DNA from 3 places in the Rossellomorea sp. DA94 genome. Region 3 is predicted to be linked to each of the others. Evidence: a T-box and tRNA genes for the amino acid it is inferred to sense, from the RefSeq annotation. Region 3 holds a T-box; the other regions hold tRNA genes.
The links. A T-box is a leader RNA that pairs with one kind of tRNA and senses whether it is charged. The one in region 3 lies ahead of thrS (threonine--tRNA ligase), so its partner is inferred to be a tRNA-Thr.

Region 1 (3,254 bases), 910 kb from region 3:
AGGAAGCGGAAAAATCACCACTTTATGACCGGGCCATCGTCTTGTTATATGACCTGTTCAACTTCAGAAAGGATGCCTATGACAGGCTGAACAATGAACAAACCTACCTAAGTGATATGAATAGCTCACAGGACTTCAAGAAAAAGATTTCCGACTACGCTGTAGGAGAGACAATGGTCGATATCGGTCCGGGGGGAGGCGTCATGCTGGACCTGTTGACCCGTCACCACCCTGGAGCCACCGTCATCGGAATCGACATTGCCGTCAATGTGGTGGAGGAGCTGAAGCGGAAGAAGCAAAGAGAAAACGCGGCATGGGAAGTCATGCAGGGAGATGCTCTCAAGCTCGAAGACTACATCGGGAAGGAAGGGGCCGACACGATCGTATTCTCGTCGATCCTCCATGAGATGTTCTCCTACATTCCCTACGAAGGTGAAAAATTCAATCATGGGGTCATTTCCCAAACCTTAAAGAGTTCCCTTAAAGCTCTCAGACCAAAAGGAAGGATCATCATCCGGGACGGCATCATGACAGAGCTGGGAGAAGAGAAGCGAATCATTCGTTTTAAAGACCCACACGGCCTCGGCTTCTTTAAGAGATACGTCGTAGATTTCAAAGGGAGAGCAATCACCTATACACCAGCAGGGGAAGATGCGGTCCTATTGAATATAAACGATGCAATGGAATTCCTCTACACGTATACGTGGGGGGAAGAAGCATACCCCCATGAAGTACAGGAGCAATTCGGCTATTTCACTCCATCAGGCTTTCGTGAATTTATCCAGGCGACGCTTGGAAACCAGGCTGAAATCCTGGTGTTTGAGCATTACCTGCAAGAAGGATATGAAGAACATTTAGAACAGAAGGTCGAGCTTACTGATGAAATCGGAAGACCGGTGCGTCTTCCGGATAGTACGTGTTTTATTGTGGTTGAGAAGAAATAATGCATTGCTGAAGATCTCACTCCTGAGTAGGGTGAGATCTTTTTATTCGAGGATATCAGTAGCTTCAGTATTAAGATAATTTATTAAACAAACGTTTGATTAATTGAAAAATCCCTTTTAAGACAGAAGGGAGGACGACTAAACAAACGTTTGTTTAAAATATGCACGCTTGTTCCTGCTGTATTTTAAATCGTCATCTCAACATTATTTTCTTCAGCTAACTTTTCAAGTTCATGGGTGAAGTTTCTAATCCTAGCTCTCCCTTCAACTAACACATCATTCGCCTGAGCGAATATGTCATAGTCCTGCTGATTGATTGCTGCAAGTGTTTTGAGCATCGTTTTACTAATGAGACATAAGTGAGTGGAAGTGGGTATTTTAGTTGGACAAGTATAAATCTTGGAGGATGAACTCCTGAATAAATCTATAGAAATAAAAGACAAATTTATGAAGGCTGAAATTATCTATTGATATATTCTTTAAAGATATGGTATATTCTTTTTCGGCTTACAAAATGCTATAATGAATAGGTTGAAAAAAAGTTTTCTTTTATATTGAATTAGAAGTTGACTTCTGCGAAACTAATTGATATAGTAATACATGTCCTCGAACGGGATATTTTAAATGTATGGCCCATTGGTCAAGCGGTTAAGACACCGCCCTTTCACGGCGGTAACACGGGTTCGAATCCCGTATGGGTCACCATTTTGTTTTTGAAGGAAATAGTTAGATAACGGAGGATTAGCTCAGCTGGGAGAGCATCTGCCTTACAAGCAGAGGGTCGGCGGTTCGATCCCGTCATCCTCCACCATTTTAATCACACGGAAACTTTATATGCCGGTGTAGCTCAACTGGTAGAGCAACTGACTTGTAATCAGTAGGTTGGGGGTTCAAGTCCTCTTGCCGGCACCATTTGGTTTAATATGAGATGAGCCATTAGCTCAGTTGGTAGAGCATCTGACTTTTAATCAGAGGGTCGAAGGTTCGAATCCTTCATGGCTCACCAAAGATTTTTGCCTCGGCAAAACATCTTACCATTTGCGGGTGTGGCGGAATTGGCAGACGCACCAGACTTAGGATCTGGCGCCGCAAGGCGTGGGGGTTCAAGTCCCTTCACCCGCACCAATACTTGCGCGGAAGTAGTTCAGTGGTAGAACACCACCTTGCCAAGGTGGGGGTCGCGGGTTCGAATCCCGTCTTCCGCTCCAAACTAGCCGGGGTGGCGGAACTGGCAGACGCACAGGACTTAAAATCCTGCGGTAGGTGACTACCGTACCGGTTCGATTCCGGTCCTCGGCACCAGGATTTTTTGCGAAAGCAAAATAATCATCATTAATTTGCGCAAGCAAAATAACTTTCCTTACATCACTAATATAGAATTCATTTTGCGCCCGTAGCTCAATTGGATAGAGCGTTTGACTACGGATCAAAAGGTTAGGGGTTCGACTCCTCTCGGGCGCGCCATATATATCGGGAAGTAGCTCAGCTTGGTAGAGCACTTGGTTTGGGACCAAGGGGTCGCAGGTTCGAATCCTGTCTTCCCGACCACCTTATTTGGGGCCTTAGCTCAGCTGGGAGAGCGCCTGCTTTGCACGCAGGAGGTCAGCGGTTCGATCCCGCTAGGCTCCACCAAGTTTATTTACGGAAGTGAAATAAACTTGATTGGTTTCACAGAAAACCAATCACATAGTAGATTCGTGGCGGTGTAGCTCAGCTGGCTAGAGCGTACGGTTCATACCCGTGAGGTCGGGGGTTCGATCCCCTCCGCCGCTATTATTTAATACATAACGTACGATTTATAAGGACCCTTAGCTCAGTTGGTTAGAGCAGACGGCTCATAACCGTCCGGTCGTAGGTTCGAGTCCTACAGGGTCCATTATACGGAGGAATACCCAAGTCCGGCTGAAGGGATCGGTCTTGAAAACCGACAGGGGTGTAACAGCCCGCGGGGGTTCGAATCCCCCTTCCTCCTCCATATTATCTTTTGAAAAACACTATTATCGTCGCGGGGTGGAGCAGTTCGGTAGCTCGTCGGGCTCATAACCCGAAGGTCGCAGGTTCAAATCCTGTCCCCGCAATACCATTTTGATTTATTTATGAATTAGGAACTTGATAATTCGCGATGAGTCACGTATGGAAACCTATTTTGCTAGCGCAAAAAGCTTTGGTCCGGTAGTTCAGTTGGTTAGAATGCCTGCCTGTCACGCAGGAGGTCGCGGGTTCGAGTCCCGTCCGGACCGCCATTTATTTCTTGAATGTTCTTTTGAAAATTAAATCTTCTATTATAATATGGCTCAGTAGCTCAGTTGG
Region 2 (3,254 bases), 470 kb from region 3:
TGTCTCAACGAGAGACTCGGTGAAATTATAGTACCTGTGAAGATGCAGGTTACCCGCGACAGGACGGAAAGACCCCGTGGAGCTTTACTGTAGCCTGATATTGAATTTTGGTACAGCTTGTACAGGATAGGTAGGAGCCTTGGAAACCGGAGCGCCAGCTTCGGTGGAGGCATCGGTGGGATACTACCCTGGCTGTATTGAAATTCTAACCCGCGCCCCTTATCGGGGTGGGAGACAGTGTCAGGTGGGCAGTTTGACTGGGGCGGTCGCCTCCTAAAGAGTAACGGAGGCGCCCAAAGGTTCCCTCAGAATGGTTGGAAATCATTCGCAGAGTGTAAAGGCACAAGGGAGCTTGACTGCGAGACCTACAAGTCGAGCAGGGACGAAAGTCGGGCTTAGTGATCCGGTGGTTCCGCATGGAAGGGCCATCGCTCAACGGATAAAAGCTACCCCGGGGATAACAGGCTTATCTCCCCCAAGAGTCCACATCGACGGGGAGGTTTGGCACCTCGATGTCGGCTCATCGCATCCTGGGGCTGTAGTCGGTCCCAAGGGTTGGGCTGTTCGCCCATTAAAGCGGTACGCGAGCTGGGTTCAGAACGTCGTGAGACAGTTCGGTCCCTATCCGTCGTGGGCGCAGGAAATTTGAGAGGAGCTGTCCTTAGTACGAGAGGACCGGGATGGACGCACCGCTGGTGTACCAGTTGTCTTGCCAAAGGCATCGCTGGGTAGCTATGTGCGGAAGGGATAAGTGCTGAAAGCATCTAAGCATGAAGCCCCCCTCGAGATGAGATTTCCCATCACGTAAGTGAGTAAGATCCCTAGAAGATGACTAGGTAGATAGGTCAGAGATGGAAGCATGGCGACATGTGGAGTTGACTGATACTAATCGATCGAGGACTTAACCACAAAGAGTCATTATTTTAATGAACAACAATTGGTCGATATTCGGCTTTCTTGACATCAATTCTTTATCTAGTTTTCAGGGAATAATTTTATACGAAAATATAAAAAAGCCTTGAAAAATTATATCTACACGATATAATAATACTTGTCCTAAAAAAGAGACAAGACATAGTCTGGTGACAATGGCGAAGAGGTCACACCCGTTCCCATGCCGAACACGGAAGTTAAGCTCTTCAGCGCCGATGGTAGTTGGGGGATCTCCCCCTGTGAGAGTAGGACGTCGCCAGGCTATATACCATGGAGGATTAGCTCAGCTGGGAGAGCATCTGCCTTACAAGCAGAGGGTCGGCGGTTCGATCCCGTCATCCTCCACCAAAGATTTTTGCGCCAGCAAAATATCTTTCCTTAAACTGCTCCGGTGAACTACTTTCATTAAGCAGTATTTATAAAAGGATCTTACACGCCGGTGTAGCTCAACTGGTAGAGCAACTGACTTGTAATCAGTAGGTTGGGGGTTCAAGTCCTCTTGCCGGCACCATTTGGTTTTTTATGAGACGAGCCATTAGCTCAGTTGGTAGAGCATCTGACTTTTAATCAGAGGGTCGAAGGTTCGAATCCTTCATGGCTCACCATTGATTTTTGCTTCGGCAAAATATCTTACCATTGTTTTTCTCCAATGTGAAAAACATAAATAAATGCGGGTGTGGCGGAATTGGCAGACGCACCAGACTTAGGATCTGGCGCCGCAAGGCGTGGGGGTTCAAGTCCCTTCACCCGCACCATTTCTTTTGCGGAAGTAGTTCAGTGGTAGAACACCACCTTGCCAAGGTGGGGGTCGCGGGTTCGAATCCCGTCTTCCGCTCCAGAGACTTGCCGGGGTGGCGGAACTGGCAGACGCACAGGACTTAAAATCCTGCGGTAGGTGACTACCGTACCGGTTCGATTCCGGTCCTCGGCACCAGGATTTTTTGCGAAGCAAAATAATCATCATTGATTTGCGTAAGCAAAATATCTATCCTTACGTTACTATTATAGAATTCATTTAGCGCCCGTAGCTCAATTGGATAGAGCGTTTGACTACGGATCAAAAGGTTAGGGGTTCGACTCCTCTCGGGCGCGCCATATATCGGGAAGTAGCTCAGCTTGGTAGAGCACTTGGTTTGGGACCAAGGGGTCGCAGGTTCGAATCCTGTCTTCCCGACCACCTTCTTTGGGGCCTTAGCTCAGCTGGGAGAGCGCCTGCTTTGCACGCAGGAGGTCAGCGGTTCGATCCCGCTAGGCTCCACCAAGATTTTTTGCACCAGCAAAATAATCTTCATTGATGTTTGCACAGCAAAAAATCCTATATGTTTTGCGAAAGTGAAACTGAATACTATGTTATATGTTTCTTGGCGGTGTAGCTCAGCTGGCTAGAGCGTACGGTTCATACCCGTGAGGTCGGGGGTTCGATCCCCTCCGCCGCTACCATTAGGGACCTTTAGCTCAGTTGGTTAGAGCAGACGGCTCATAACCGTCCGGTCGTAGGTTCGAGTCCTACAAGGTCCACCAAGTACCATTTTTATTACGGAGGAATACCCAAGTCCGGCTGAAGGGATCGGTCTTGAAAACCGACAGGGGTGTAACAGCCCGCGGGGGTTCGAATCCCCCTTCCTCCTCCATATTATCTTTTATATTTTATCGTCGCGGGGTGGAGCACGACCGAATAATCTTCGGAGCGTCTACATCAGCGCACCGACTGAGCAGCAACTTGAATAAGCTTACTGAAGTCGGGGTGGTTCTACGCGATACACAATGGGATAGTGGACACTTAAATATATTTTATCGTCGCGGGGTGGAGCAGTTCGGTAGCTCGTCGGGCTCATAACCCGAAGGTCGCAGGTTCAAATCCTGTCCCCGCAATACCATTTTGATTTGTTTATGAATTAGGAACTTGATAATTCGCGATGAGTCACGTATGGATAGTTATTTTCGCTAGCGCGAAGGTAATGAAACCTATTTTGCTAACGCAAAAAGCTTTGGTCCGGTAGTTCAGTTGGTTAGAATGCCTGCCTGTCACGCAGGAGGTCGCGGGTTCGAGTCCCGTCCGGACCGCCATTTTCATTAAAAGATAATGGTATTATTTTTTTCAAAACTAAGTAAGGCTCAGTAGCTCAGTTGGTAGAGCAATGGACTGAAAATCCATGTGTCGGCGGTTCGATTCCGTCCTGAGCCACCATTTTTTATTTAGACACATTATGGCGATTGTGGCGAAGTGGTTAACGCACCTGATTGTGGTTCAGGCATTCGTGGGTTCGATTCCCATCAGTCGCCCCATATTTTATTTTTTATTGCGGGTGTAGTTTAGTGGT
Region 3 (3,254 bases):
AATCAGGGAATTGGGTTTAAGGAGGCGAGAAAGTTTGATTGAATTTATTTTCAAGCAAAAAAGTGATGCGGTAAAGCTTCAAGAATACCTCAATAAAGAATTCATCCAATCATGGTTTCATGAAACGCTCTTTCAACATACAACTCACTATAATCTGACGATAGAGGTTTCGCCCTTCTTCAAGGAGCGGGAAAAGCTTTTCAAAGGTGTTTCCAAATTCGTCATGAATGATAAATGCATGGACTGGTCCGAATCAGCCTTGAGAGAAAATTATTTGTATGAAGACAGTGATGAAATCAATCAAATATTAGAAATCGTGTCAGAGATGAGGATGGGTGAACGTCCGGAATTGATGGAGCTGATCGATGAATGGGACGAGGCTGACTACGTCCATGAGAGCCTTGAACTTCTATTGGAAGGAAAGGCCCCCATCTCATTCGACTCCTTCAGCAAGTTCAGGTTGAAAAAGCTTCAGGAGAGGTTACTGCTGATGCTGGATCTCGCCATAGACGAATATAAGATGGAGCAGGAATATCAGATGTTCGTTCATATGCTGCGGGAATATCTCTCGTCAAGGGAGCAGAAAATGCGCACGGTCCATCTTTACTCGACGGGGTATGGATTTCGTTTCTTTGATGAGGACATGAAAGAAGTGACACGGCAGGAGCTGACGAAGGCGATCGATAAACGGCTGCTCACCAATCACCCCTTATATGTAGATTCATTCACCATTGCCCCTTTATTGTCCCTTGCACCTGAGAAGATACACGTTTATGGAAATGGGGATCATCAATTGATCCGGACGCTACAGAATATTTTTGAAGAACGGATCGATCTTCTGCCGTTAAGTTATTTTCCCGAGACACTTCTTTATCCTTCGTGGGATATTGCGAATGAATAGGCTTGCTTTTCAAAACATAACCGATTATAATACCTACATAATAAGTCAATAAATAAAGGTTATGATGAGGACAACAATATTCCTATTCATTCACAGAGAGGGAAGTCTCCAGGCTGCAAGCTTCCTAATTCGGTAGTGATATTTACCACCTCGGAACTTCAATCATGAACGGAACCTGATCCGGTTCACAGTAATGATTGACGGCTAAATGTCGTTATTCTTTTTCAATGAAGTCATTGTCTTTAAACCAGGACAGTGAGAAGTTGGGTGGAACCACGAGTTTATTTATTAACCTCGTCCCTTCAAACGTGAAGGGGCGGGGTTTTTTATGTTGTATAAAGATATTTTAAGGAGTGAAACCACATGTCAGAAGTAGTAAAAATGCAGTTCCCGGATGGTAATGTTAAGGAGTTTCCCAAGGGTACGACAACAGAAGAGATTGCTGCGTCCATCAGTCCGGGACTGAAGAAGAAGGCGCTCGCTGGAAAAATAAATGGTGAAATGATCGACCTGCGCACAGGAATTCAGGAAGATGGAGCGATTGAAATCGTGACTGCTCCTTCATCGGATGCCCTTGAAGTCCTTCGTCACAGTACGGCCCATTTGATGGCACAGGCAATCAAACGTTTATACCCTGAAACGAAGCTGGGGATCGGTCCGGTCATTGAAGGCGGATTTTATTACGATATCGATTCAGAGCATACGTTTACGCCGGAAGATCTTCCCGTGATCGAGAAGGAAATGAAGAAGATCACAGGTGAAAACCTGGAAGTCGTACGTAAAGAAGTCAGCCGAGACGAAGCGCAGAAAATGTACGAAGAAATCGGTGACGAGTACAAGCTTGAACTGCTTGAAGCCATTCCTGCAGGCGAGCAGGTTTCCATTTACGAGCAAGGTGAATTCTTCGACCTTTGCCGTGGGGTCCACGTCCCATCAACGAATAAAATCAAGGAATTCAAGCTGTTAAGCATTGCCGGTGCCTACTGGCGTGGGAATAGTGATAATCAAATGCTTCAACGGATTTACGGGACTGCGTTCTTCAAGAAAGAAGATCTTGAGGAGCATTTACGCCTTTTAGAAGAAGCGAAAGAGCGTGACCACCGTAAAATCGGGAAAGAATTGAACCTGTTTATGAACTCACAAAAAGTGGGACAAGGACTGCCGATGTGGCTTCCTAAAGGTGCGACGATCCGCCGCATCATCGAGCGTTACATCGTCGATAAAGAAGAGCGTCTGGGTTACGACCACGTTTACACTCCTATCATGGGAAGCGTGGAATTGTACAAAACAAGCGGTCACTGGGATCACTACCAGGAAAACATGTTTCCGGTCATGGAAATGGACAATGAAGATCTTGTCCTTCGCCCGATGAACTGTCCGCACCATATGATGATTTACAAAAACGGCATCCACAGCTACCGTGAGCTTCCGATCCGTATCGCCGAGCTTGGTACGATGCACCGTTACGAATTATCCGGTGCCCTGTCAGGACTTCAGCGTGTACGGGGAATGACTCTGAATGATGCCCATATCTTCGTACGTCCGGATCAAATCAAGGAAGAATTCAAGCGCGTCGTACGCCTCGTTCAGGAAGTGTACAAAGACTTTGATCTGAATGATTATTCGTTCCGTCTTTCATATCGTGATCCTAAAGATACAGAAAAGTACTTCGATGACGATGAAATGTGGAACCGCGCACAAGGCATGATCAAGGAAGCGATGGATGAACTGGATGTCGATTACTTCGAAGCAGAAGGGGAAGCGGCATTCTACGGCCCTAAACTGGATGTACAGGTGAAGACGGCACTGGGTAAAGAAGAAACGTTATCCACTGTTCAACTGGACTTCTTACTGCCTGAGCGCTTTGACTTAACATACGTAGGTGAGGACGGCAAGCAGCATCGCCCTGTCGTGATCCACCGTGGAGTTGTATCCACTATGGAACGCTTCGTTGCCTTCCTGATCGAGGAATACAAAGGTGCATTCCCGACATGGCTTGCTCCAACACAGGTTCAGGTGATCCCGGTTTCTCCGGATGTTCACTTCGACTACGCGAAAGAAGTGAAAGAAAAGCTTCAGGCTGAAGGACTTCGTGTAGAGATCGATGACCGTAATGAAAAAATCGGCTACAAGATCCGCGAATCACAGATGAGCAAAGTTCCTTACATGCTCGTCGTGGGAGACAATGAAATCAAGGAAACGTCCGTCAACGTCCGTAAATACGGAGAGCAGAAATCCGAAACGATTTCCCTTGACGAATTCATCGCTCAAATTACAAAAGAAGCGAATCGCTAAAATTGGAAGAGGGACGGACCTCCAAATGGTCATTGTGGTTTACCATAATGTTTCTGTT

Region 1: it encodes a tRNA-Thr, which carries the amino acid that the T-box ahead of thrS (threonine--tRNA ligase) is inferred to sense. The anticodon was not compared.
Region 2: it encodes a tRNA-Thr, which carries the amino acid that the T-box ahead of thrS (threonine--tRNA ligase) is inferred to sense. The anticodon was not compared.

Annotation. Positions count from the first base shown of each region.
Region 1 covers NZ_CP122397.1:4,187,700-4,190,953, reverse strand. The annotation lists gene P8596_RS21750 (class I SAM-dependent methyltransferase) at 1-944, shown strand, start outside; gene P8596_RS21745 (hypothetical protein) at 1,130-1,282, opposite strand; tRNA gene P8596_RS21740 (tRNA-Glu) at 1,575-1,649, shown strand; tRNA gene P8596_RS21735 (tRNA-Val) at 1,680-1,755, shown strand; tRNA gene P8596_RS21730 (tRNA-Thr) at 1,781-1,856, shown strand; tRNA gene P8596_RS21725 (tRNA-Lys) at 1,875-1,950, shown strand; tRNA gene P8596_RS21720 (tRNA-Leu) at 1,985-2,069, shown strand; tRNA gene P8596_RS21715 (tRNA-Gly) at 2,078-2,152, shown strand; tRNA gene P8596_RS21710 (tRNA-Leu) at 2,158-2,246, shown strand; tRNA gene P8596_RS21705 (tRNA-Arg) at 2,332-2,408, shown strand; tRNA gene P8596_RS21700 (tRNA-Pro) at 2,416-2,492, shown strand; tRNA gene P8596_RS21695 (tRNA-Ala) at 2,501-2,576, shown strand; tRNA gene P8596_RS21690 (tRNA-Met) at 2,644-2,717, shown strand; tRNA gene P8596_RS21685 (tRNA-Ile) at 2,747-2,820, shown strand; tRNA gene P8596_RS21680 (tRNA-Ser) at 2,827-2,919, shown strand; tRNA gene P8596_RS21675 (tRNA-Met) at 2,949-3,022, shown strand; tRNA gene P8596_RS21670 (tRNA-Asp) at 3,111-3,187, shown strand; tRNA gene P8596_RS21665 (tRNA-Phe) at 3,236-3,254, shown strand, end outside.
Region 2 covers NZ_CP122397.1:3,751,135-3,754,388, reverse strand. The annotation lists rRNA gene P8596_RS19605 (23S ribosomal RNA) at 1-909, shown strand, start outside; rRNA gene rrf (5S ribosomal RNA) at 1,079-1,195, shown strand; tRNA gene P8596_RS19595 (tRNA-Val) at 1,206-1,281, shown strand; tRNA gene P8596_RS19590 (tRNA-Thr) at 1,369-1,444, shown strand; tRNA gene P8596_RS19585 (tRNA-Lys) at 1,463-1,538, shown strand; tRNA gene P8596_RS19580 (tRNA-Leu) at 1,604-1,688, shown strand; tRNA gene P8596_RS19575 (tRNA-Gly) at 1,697-1,771, shown strand; tRNA gene P8596_RS19570 (tRNA-Leu) at 1,779-1,867, shown strand; tRNA gene P8596_RS19565 (tRNA-Arg) at 1,952-2,028, shown strand; tRNA gene P8596_RS19560 (tRNA-Pro) at 2,034-2,110, shown strand; tRNA gene P8596_RS19555 (tRNA-Ala) at 2,119-2,194, shown strand; tRNA gene P8596_RS19550 (tRNA-Met) at 2,297-2,373, shown strand; tRNA gene P8596_RS19545 (tRNA-Ile) at 2,378-2,454, shown strand; tRNA gene P8596_RS19540 (tRNA-Ser) at 2,472-2,564, shown strand; tRNA gene P8596_RS19535 (tRNA-Met) at 2,732-2,805, shown strand; tRNA gene P8596_RS19530 (tRNA-Asp) at 2,924-3,000, shown strand; tRNA gene P8596_RS19525 (tRNA-Phe) at 3,046-3,121, shown strand; tRNA gene P8596_RS19520 (tRNA-His) at 3,144-3,219, shown strand; tRNA gene P8596_RS19515 (tRNA-Gly) at 3,236-3,254, shown strand, end outside.
Region 3 covers NZ_CP122397.1:3,280,064-3,283,317, reverse strand. The annotation lists gene P8596_RS17105 (putative sporulation protein YtxC) at 35-901, shown strand; T-box leader at 954-1,206, shown strand; gene thrS (threonine--tRNA ligase) at 1,265-3,196, shown strand.